One region of the Ochrobactrum sp. Marseille-Q0166 genome, then DNA from elsewhere that is predicted to be linked to it. Evidence: predicted binding sites of a transcription regulator. Region 1 holds the regulator's gene; the other holds the start of a gene.

What was found. Region 1 encodes LexA, which represses DNA repair genes until DNA is damaged. Its sites were predicted from a motif close to TGTTCNNNNTGTGTTCNG; they were not measured.
Region 2: a site for LexA is predicted at 1,895-1,912, ahead of H5024_RS03160 (helicase-related protein). Genes of this name have one in related genera too.

What each region holds. Positions count from the first base shown of each region.
Region 1 is NZ_JACJUO010000001.1:1,453,988-1,458,420, forward strand. Features, by position in the region: gene H5024_RS06965 (ComEC/Rec2 family competence protein) at 1-1,659, shown strand, start outside; gene lexA (transcriptional repressor LexA) at 1,715-2,437, opposite strand; gene glp (gephyrin-like molybdotransferase Glp) at 2,558-3,772, opposite strand; gene moaC (cyclic pyranopterin monophosphate synthase MoaC) at 3,796-4,272, opposite strand; gene trpC (indole-3-glycerol phosphate synthase TrpC) at 4,276-4,433, opposite strand, start outside.
Region 2 is NZ_JACJUO010000001.1:671,317-675,749, forward strand. Features, by position in the region: gene H5024_RS03150 (heme-binding protein) at 1-81, opposite strand, end outside; gene H5024_RS03155 (acetyl-CoA C-acetyltransferase) at 273-1,466, shown strand; gene H5024_RS03160 (helicase-related protein) at 2,181-4,433, shown strand, end outside.

The DNA of each region.
Region 1 (4,433 bases):
TCTGGTGAGGATGGCAGTGTTGCCGCAGCGCTTATTGCCGGTGAGCGAGCAGGGATCAGCGAAGAAACGAATGAGGATCTGCGCAAGGCAGGTCTGGCGCATATCTTGTCGATTTCCGGCCTACATATGGTGCTGGCCGCCGGCGTTGTGATGATGGCGTTGAGATCGCTGTTTGCTCTGATGCCGGGGTTTAGCGCCCGATATCCGGTCAAAAAGTTTGCGGCTTTTCTCTCGCTTCTAAGCTGCACATTCTATCTGGCCATGTCGGGTGCGGATGTTGCGGCACAGCGCAGTTACGTCATGATTGTCGTGATGCTCTGCGCATTGCTGGCTGACCGTGCTGCCATCAGTATGCGCAATCTTGCGATTGCGTCTGTTGCGATGATCGCAATTTCACCGCATGAGATTCTTGGGCCAAGCTTTCAAATGTCTTTTTCCGCAACTGCTGGCTTGATCGCTGCATTTGCCTGGTGGAGTGACAGGAAAGCACGCAATCAAACGTCTCGCGAAAATCGGCGTGCTGTGCCGCGTGGGTTTCTATCCAAAATGCTCGTTCCAGCGGTGGCGACGGGAGCAACATCGATTGTTGCCGGTGTAGCAAGTGGCATCTTTGCCGCCTATCATTTCAACAATACCGCACCCTTAGGCCTGGTCGGGAACGTATTGGCCTTGCCGGTTATCTCGATCCTTGTGATGCCCTTTGCAGTGCTGAGCTTGGTGTTGATGCCATTGCAGCTTGATTGGCTACCACTACAGATTATGGGATTTGGCGTCCTATTAGTCAGGCATATAGCGAGTTTGGTTGCTAGCTTTTCTCCTGACGGCAATCCGGGCGTCATGCCTGCAAGCACGCTTATCCTCTGGACTGTAGCGCTTGTTATCGCGGTTGTTTCCACGACATGGTTGCGATGGCTGGCTTTACCCTTTGTTATTACTGGTCTTTTCGTTTTTATACGAACGCCATTGCCGGATATTCTCGTTAGCGAGGATGCAAAATTTGTAGCCGTGCGCCTACCCGATGGCAATTTTGCCGCAAATCGCAGCAGGCCGCCAAAATTCACAGGTCAAAACTGGCAGACTGCCTATCTGATCGAAACGTTTATTCCGCCGCAGATTGTAAAAAAGCAGAAGCCGGTATCCACCAATGATGCGTTTGTCTGCGAAGAGGGAGTTTGTACCATTCCTCTACGAGACGGGCGAATGTTTGCCTATACTGCGCAAGAGGAGATGAAGGATATTGCCTGCAATATTGGCGAGATTGTCGTTCTTGCGATAGCAAGCAAAAACCTCAATTGCCCGCGCTCCGATGTTTTACTGATCGACCGGCAGGAACTCGCTCTCAAAGGAACCCTTGAGCTCAGGCTTGGGAAACGTTTATCATCAGACGCGAGTGCATCAGCCAGATCAGCGAAACATGATCACAGCAAAGACGATAAAATCTATCGTTTTGCAGTCATCCAACCACGAAACTTAGCTGGCTATTCTGATAGTCTCAGCTTCGCAGTGGATGCGCCTACGCGGCCATGGCACCTGCATCGTCTGTATTCGAGAGCGGCACGAGGATTACCGGATCGCGAACATCAGAAGAAGTCTCGCAACGATCAATCTTCTGATTTTCAGGCGGCTCCCGACTTTAAGGAGACGACAGAGCCGCTCTGATTTAAAATGACAAAACCTCTATCGCTGCTTCCAACCAATACTAAAACTGTAAGTGCTAGTAACGCCGGATCAGGCCGATTAGTTTACCCTGCACGCGCACACGATCGGGGCCGAAAATGCGGGTTTCGTAAGCCGGATTCGCTGCTTCCAAGGCAATGGAAGCGCCTTTGCGGCGAAAACGCTTCAAAGTTGCTTCTTCATCATCGACCAGTGCGACGACGATTTCACCCGGATTGGCTGTATCACCGCGCTTAATGATCACTGTGTCGCCATCAAAAATACCGGCGTCGATCATCGAATCGCCTTTGACTTCCAAAGCGTAGTGTTCACCGGAGCCCAGCATTTCTGGAGGAAGGCTCAGTGAGTGTGTCTGATTCTGGATTGCCGAGATCGGCACACCGGCAGCTATGCGTCCCATCATGGGTACAGAAACCATTGTGGAGGAATCATTCTCCGCAATAACTGGAGTTGGGCGCGTCGGCGGAGGAGGGGGAGCTTTGCCGAGGCTTCCTTCGATGACGCTCGGAGCGAACTTCTTTTGAGAGTTCAAGCCCGGTGCTATCGAATCTGGTAAACGAAGCACCTCCAGCGCGCGCGCCCGATTAGGAAGCCTGCGGATAAAGCCGCGTTCTTCCAAGGCCGTGATGAGACGATGAATGCCTGACTTAGAAGCCAGATCAAGAGCTTCTTTCATTTCGTCAAAGGACGGAGGGATGCCCGTCTCTTTAAGACGTTCATGAATGAACAGCAGAAGTTCGTGCTGCTTACGGGTTAACATGCGCTACACCCTCCAGACCAGAATCAAATAAAAACAAAACCAGAACGAACACTATATGTTCCAGTCTTGTTCTGCAATGGTTTTAAAATGATTAATGAGGTTTGGAATTAATACCGTTCGTTACAACATTAATATCGCGCAAGAATCACCGATAGCCGCAGCGGGTGCATTTTCTTCTCTGATCAACAGCGCATTGGAGCCCACAAGAGCAGAAAGCATTGAAGAATCCTGAACTGGACATGGCTTGGCAATCAATGTTCCGTCGATTGCCTTCTCAACGGTCGCACGAACAAAGTCCCTGCGGTGATCGTTCGCACTCATTGGCTGACCAAATTTCGCGGGGCGAATATCTGTAGCTAAATCAATGCCTGATAGCTTCGCCACCAGTGGACGCAGAAATATCAGACTACAGACGAGGCTTGAAACCGGATTGCCCGGTAAGCCGATGACATGCACCGTCTTGCCTGAAACTGTCTTGCGGCCATACATCAACGGTTTTCCCGGGCGCATAGCGATTTTCCAGAAGGCGAGATCGACGCCGCAATTCTGCAAAGCCCCGTGAACGTAATCGCGGTCTCCAACCGACGCGCCACCGATCGTTACTAGAACATCGACGCCATCTTTGAGCGCTGCGCTGATTGCCGATTCGATCTTTGCGGGGTCGTCGTTGATGATGCCCATATCTTCAGGCTTACCGCCTGCGCGGCGGACAATTTCGGCGATGCCGACGCTGTTGGAAGCGACAATTTGGTCAGGGCCGGGAACTGTACCGGGTGGGACAAGTTCGTCGCCAGTTGCCAATATTGCAATGCGGGGCTGTTTGAAAACGGAAATGGCTGCGTTGCCACTGGCCGCAGCAAGGGAAAGTGCCGGGGCGTCGAGTGCTTTTCTCTTTGGAAGAATCACATCTCCGGGTGCGAAATCGAGGCCCGCGCGACGAATGTGGCGGCCTTTATAGAGTCCGTGCCGGATTGTTAGCCTGTCGCCGGAACGTTCCGTGTCTTCCTGAATAACGATGCTATCTGCGCCTGCTGGCATTGGTGCGCCGGTGAAAATGCGGACCGCCTGACCTTCGCTCAGCTGCCCGTCGAAACGCTTACCGGCTGCTGATTCGCCAATTATGGTCAGTTCAAGCGGATAGCTGATGTTTTCAGGTGCGATCAGCGCATAGCCATCCATGGCAGAGCAGTCAAAGGGAGGTTGCAGAAGGTGAGCTTTCACAGGTTCCGCAACAACACGTCCACCGGCTGAAGTCAAAGGAACCTGCTCGAAACCGTGTGGCTCTGCCAAGCTCAGGATACGTGCAAGGGCTTCATCGACAGGAAGCAGGGACATACTTTTTCCTCTCGTGCGAAAACTTAGGTTTTCCAGTCGCCTGATTTACCACCACTCTTTGCGGAAACACGAATATCGGTAATTTCCATGTGGCGATCAACGGCCTTTGCCATGTCATAGATGGTTAGGCAGGTGACTGATACGGCAGTCAACGCTTCCATTTCAACCCCGGTGCGGCCTTTCAGCTTCGCAGTTGCAAAGACGCGCAGGCCGGGAAGCGATTGGTCCGGTTCAATGTCCACCGAGACCTTTGTCAGCATCAATGGGTGGCAAAGCGGGATGAGGTCGGCGGTTTTCTTCGCAGCCATAATACCAGCCAGACGGGCCGTACCGATAACGTCGCCTTTGGCGGCATCGCCTTTCAGAATGAGTGCCAGAGTTTCCGGCTTCATTCTGACGGCACCTTCAGCGGTTGCCTGGCGCTCAGTCTCAGCCTTGTCGCCGACATCGACCATATGGGCGGCGCCAGTCTGGTCGATATGGGTGAGTTTGGCTGTCATGACTTAAACCTCGCCGGTCAGAAGTTCGCGAGTTGCCTGAGCAACATCATCCTTGCGCATCAGGCTTTCTCCGATGAGAAATGTGCCGATATCCGACTTCTCAAGGCGCAAGCAATCATCATGGGTGAATATGCCGCTTTCGCCGACCAGAAGATGGTCGG
Region 2 (4,433 bases), 780 kb from region 1:
CGGCTTCAGTTTGAGTTCTGAAGCTTTTTCAAGGGCGGTTGTAATAATGGAATTGGCTTTTTCCAGTGTCAGCGCCGACATGCGGTTCTCCTCGATTTTAATGAGCTTAACTTAGAGAGTGTTGCCTGTATTGTACGGGTAAAACTGCACATGCAATGATGAAACTGATTATCAATTTGAGCAAAAGTAACGCTAGTGAAAGTCGTTGCACAAAACTTGCAATCAGATTGGTTTTGGTCTTTCTCTGTCGGTGATTTTTCAAGGAGGAACGAATGACTGCATCGCAAAGCCAGAAAGCCATCATTATTGCCAGCGCAGCCCGAACAGCTGTGGGCGCGTTCAATGGCGCTTTCGCAAATGTGGCTGCGCATGAACTGGGCGCAACTGCAATCAAGGCAGCTCTTGAGCGCGCAGGCGTGGATGCTGCTGATGTGGATGAAGTCATTCTCGGTCAGGTGCTGACGGCAGGCGAGGGGCAGAACCCGGCTCGACAGGCTGCAATGGCCGCAGGATGCCCCAAGGAAACCACTGCCTTCTCGATCAATCAGCTGTGCGGGTCGGGTCTGCGTGCTGTGGCACTGGGTATGCAGCAGATTCTATCGGGCGACGCGAAGATCATTGTGGCTGGGGGGCAGGAATCGATGTCCATGGCGCCGCATTGTGCGCATTTGCGTTCTGGCGTGAAGATGGGTGACTTCAAGATGATCGATACGATGCTCAAGGATGGTCTGACGGATGCCTTCAATGGCTACCATATGGGAATCACAGCGGAGAACATTGCCAAGCAATGGCAGCTCAGCCGCGACGAGCAGGATCAGTTCGCACTGGCATCGCAAAACAAGGCCGAAGTGGCACAGACTGCAGGTCGTTTCGAGGACGAGATTGTTCCGGTCACCGTGAAGAGCCGCAAAGGCGAGACGATTGTATCTGCGGATGAATATATCCGTGTCGGCGCAACAATCGAGGCGCTGACCAAGCTCAAGCCTGCCTTTGACAAGGAAGGCACTGTTACGGCTGGCAATGCATCCGGTATTAATGACGGTGCGGCGGCTGTTGTGCTGATGGATGCGGATGAAGCCGCAAAACGCGATGTCAAGCCGCTTGCGCGGATCGTTTCCTGGGCAACGGCGGGTGTCGATCCATCGATCATGGGCACTGGACCAATTCCGGCAACCCGCAAAGCACTTGAAAAGGCAGGCTGGACGGTCGCCGATCTGGAACTGGTGGAAGCAAATGAAGCCTTTGCAGCGCAATCCTGTGCTGTGGTTCGCGATCTTGGCCTCAATCCAGAGATAGTGAATGTTAATGGCGGTGCAATCGCGATTGGTCATCCGATCGGTGCGTCAGGTGCGCGTGTGTTGACGACGCTGCTTTACGAAATGAAGCGTCGTGGAGCGAAACGCGGACTGGCTACCCTTTGCATCGGTGGCGGTATGGGCGTCGCCATGTGCGTTGAGCGGTCTTAAGAAGCTTAAAAGTTAACGGCCAGCATCAATACAAGTGCTTATAGAGCGGCGAAATTTGCTGCTCTATGCCTTTGCGACCTTCGGAGCCACTATATCTTGTGAGAACAAAGCGGGAAAATATACGGATCAGCGATTCGTCTCCGATTCGTTCCGGCTTTGACCTGAAGGTTAATAATAATCGGCTCTGATGTGAGAGGCGCTTTAATTAACCGTAAGGAAATATTGATATTTTATGAACAAGTGATCGGTCGTTCCCGCGGGTAAAATTGCTTTCATCATAAAAGTTAACGCGGCCGCCGGTTAGTTCTCATTTCGAGGAAGATATTAATTGAACTGATTCATCATATGGTGGGAATCGAGTGCTTGCCCACTATATATTGCCGTGAACAAAAGGCGAAGGAGCTTCTGTGAGCGATTCGTCGCCGATTCGTTCCAGAGTCGTTCTATTTATTAAAAGGCACGTTTGTTAACATGCAGGCGGATGTAAGCTCACCTTCAATTCTGCGTTTTAAAATGGATGGTCATTTGAAAGCCGTTTTGTTCTTTTCAGGGTGCGCACAAGAAAAGTTCCGGTTAGAACAGTGAAAACTGGATCGTGCCGGAAACGTCCCGAAACATGGATTGAAACTTAACAGGAGCGCTTTCGGCTCAAGTCATATAGTGCTAACGCATGGCATTACGTATGGCATTTGTTCCGGGAATTCTATTATTGGCATGAACCAACTCCCTGCCCATGATCTGCCGCTGACCTTAAGCGGCCGCGGTGTTACTGCGGTACTGGGGCCGACCAATACCGGTAAGACGCATCTCGCTATCGAGCGAATGCTGTCGCACGGCAGTGGCATGATAGGTCTTCCGCTGCGCCTTTTGGCGCGCGAGGTCTATAATCGTGTGGTTGAACGGGTGGGGGCTGCCAATGTTTCGCTGATTACCGGCGAAGAGAAGATCACCCCGCCCACCTCTCGTTATTCTGTCTGTACGGTCGAGGCCATGCCGCGCCGCACGGATATGCCTTTCGTGGCTATCGACGAAGTGCAGCTGGCAGGCGATCTCGAACGCGGTCACATTTTCACTGATCGCATTCTGCATCTGCGCGGACGTCAGGAGACGCTGTTGCTGGGTGCAGGAACCATGCGTGGCATTCTCGAAAAGCTGTTGCGCGGTATTACAGTGGTTACGCGTCCGCGCTTGTCGCATCTCACTTATTCCGGTTCAAAGAAGATCATCCGCCTGCCAAACCGCTCGGCCATAGTGGCATTCTCTGCCGACGAAGTTTATGCGATCGCTGAGCTTATACGCCGCCAACGCGGCGGTGCTGCGGTGGTTATGGGCGCGTTGAGCCCACGCACGCGCAATGCACAGGTCGAGCTTTACCAGTCGGGCGATGTTGATTTTCTGGTTGCGACGGACGCGATTGGCATGGGGCTCAATCTCGATGTTGATCATGTCGCCTTTGCACAGAATCGAAAATTTGATGGCTATCAGTATCGTGATCTGACACCGGCTGAGCTTGGGCAGATTGCGGGTCGTGCCGGCCGTCATCTTCGCGATGGCACGTTTGGGGTGACAGGTCAGGTGCGCCCGCTTGACGATGAAATGGTCGAACGGGTGGAAGCCCATGACTTTGACCCTGTAAAAGTCATGCAATGGCGAACAGGGCGTTTTGATTTTTCGTCGCTCAGTGCACTGCGTTATTCTCTGGATACGCCGACTCCGATCGAAGGTCTGACCAAGGCTCTGCCTGCTGTTGATCAACAGGCGCTTGAAAATTTGTCGAAAGACGAAGACATTGTGCGGCTTGCAAATTCGCCTGCGCGGATCGAACTTTTGTGGGATACCTGTGCGCTCCCCGATTATCGTAAGATTGCGCCGGCACAACATGCCGATATCATAGCAACCATTTATCAGGATCTGGTCCGCCGAGGGAGCGTTGATGAAGATTATATGAGCGAACAGGTGCGCCGCGCCGACAGTACAGAGGGGGAAATCGATACTCTGTCGCATCGCGTGGCGCAAATCCGTACCTGGACTTTTGTGTCGCACAGGCCGGGATGGCTTGCCGATCCGACACACTGGCAGGAAAAGACGCGCGAAATTGAGGACAGATTGTCCGATGCGCTGCATGAAAGGTTGACGAAACGCTTTGTAGACCGCAGGACAAGCGTGCTTATGAGGCGCCTGAGAGAGAATGCCATGCTAGAAGCAGATATCAGCTCGACCGGAGACGTAATTGTCGAAGGCCATAATGTCGGGCAACTGGAAGGATTCCGTTTTACAGCCGACGTTCAGTCCGATGGACCGGATGCGAAGGCAGTAAAGACGGCTGCACAAAAGGCGCTGGCCGCCGAGTTTGATCGTCGTGCGGAGCGTTTCGCTGCTGCTCCTAACGGCGACTTTGCGCTCGGTTCGGATGGCGTTTTGCGCTGGGTTGGCGCAACTGTCGCTACGCTGGTTGCAGGCGACGACGTTTTAAAGCCGCGGGCGGTCATTCTGGCTGATGAACAGCTGACCGGACCGGCACGCGACAAGGTCGCTGCGCGTATTGACCGTTTTGTCGCTCATCACATTGAAACTGTTCTGAAGCCTTTGACTGACCTCAGGTCGGCGGATGCATTGACCGGTATGACGCGCGGTCTGGCTTTCCAGATCGTCGAAAGCCTCGGCATTCTTCAGCGTCGCGATGTGACTGAGGAAGTCCGCGGTCTTGATCAGGATTCCCGTGCCGCTCTTCGCCGCCTTGGCGTGCGCTTCGGTGCCTATCATGTTTTCATGCCAATGCTGTTGAAGCCGGCCCCTGCCGGCCTTATCACACTGCTTTGGGCATTGAAGAACGATGGCCGCGAACGCGCCGGTTATGGTGACGTGGTTAACGTTCTGGCTGCTGGCCGCACATCGGTGGTTGTCGATCCGACTTTCGATCACCAGTTCTACCGCCTTGCAGGTTATCGCGTGCTGGGTCGTCGTGCT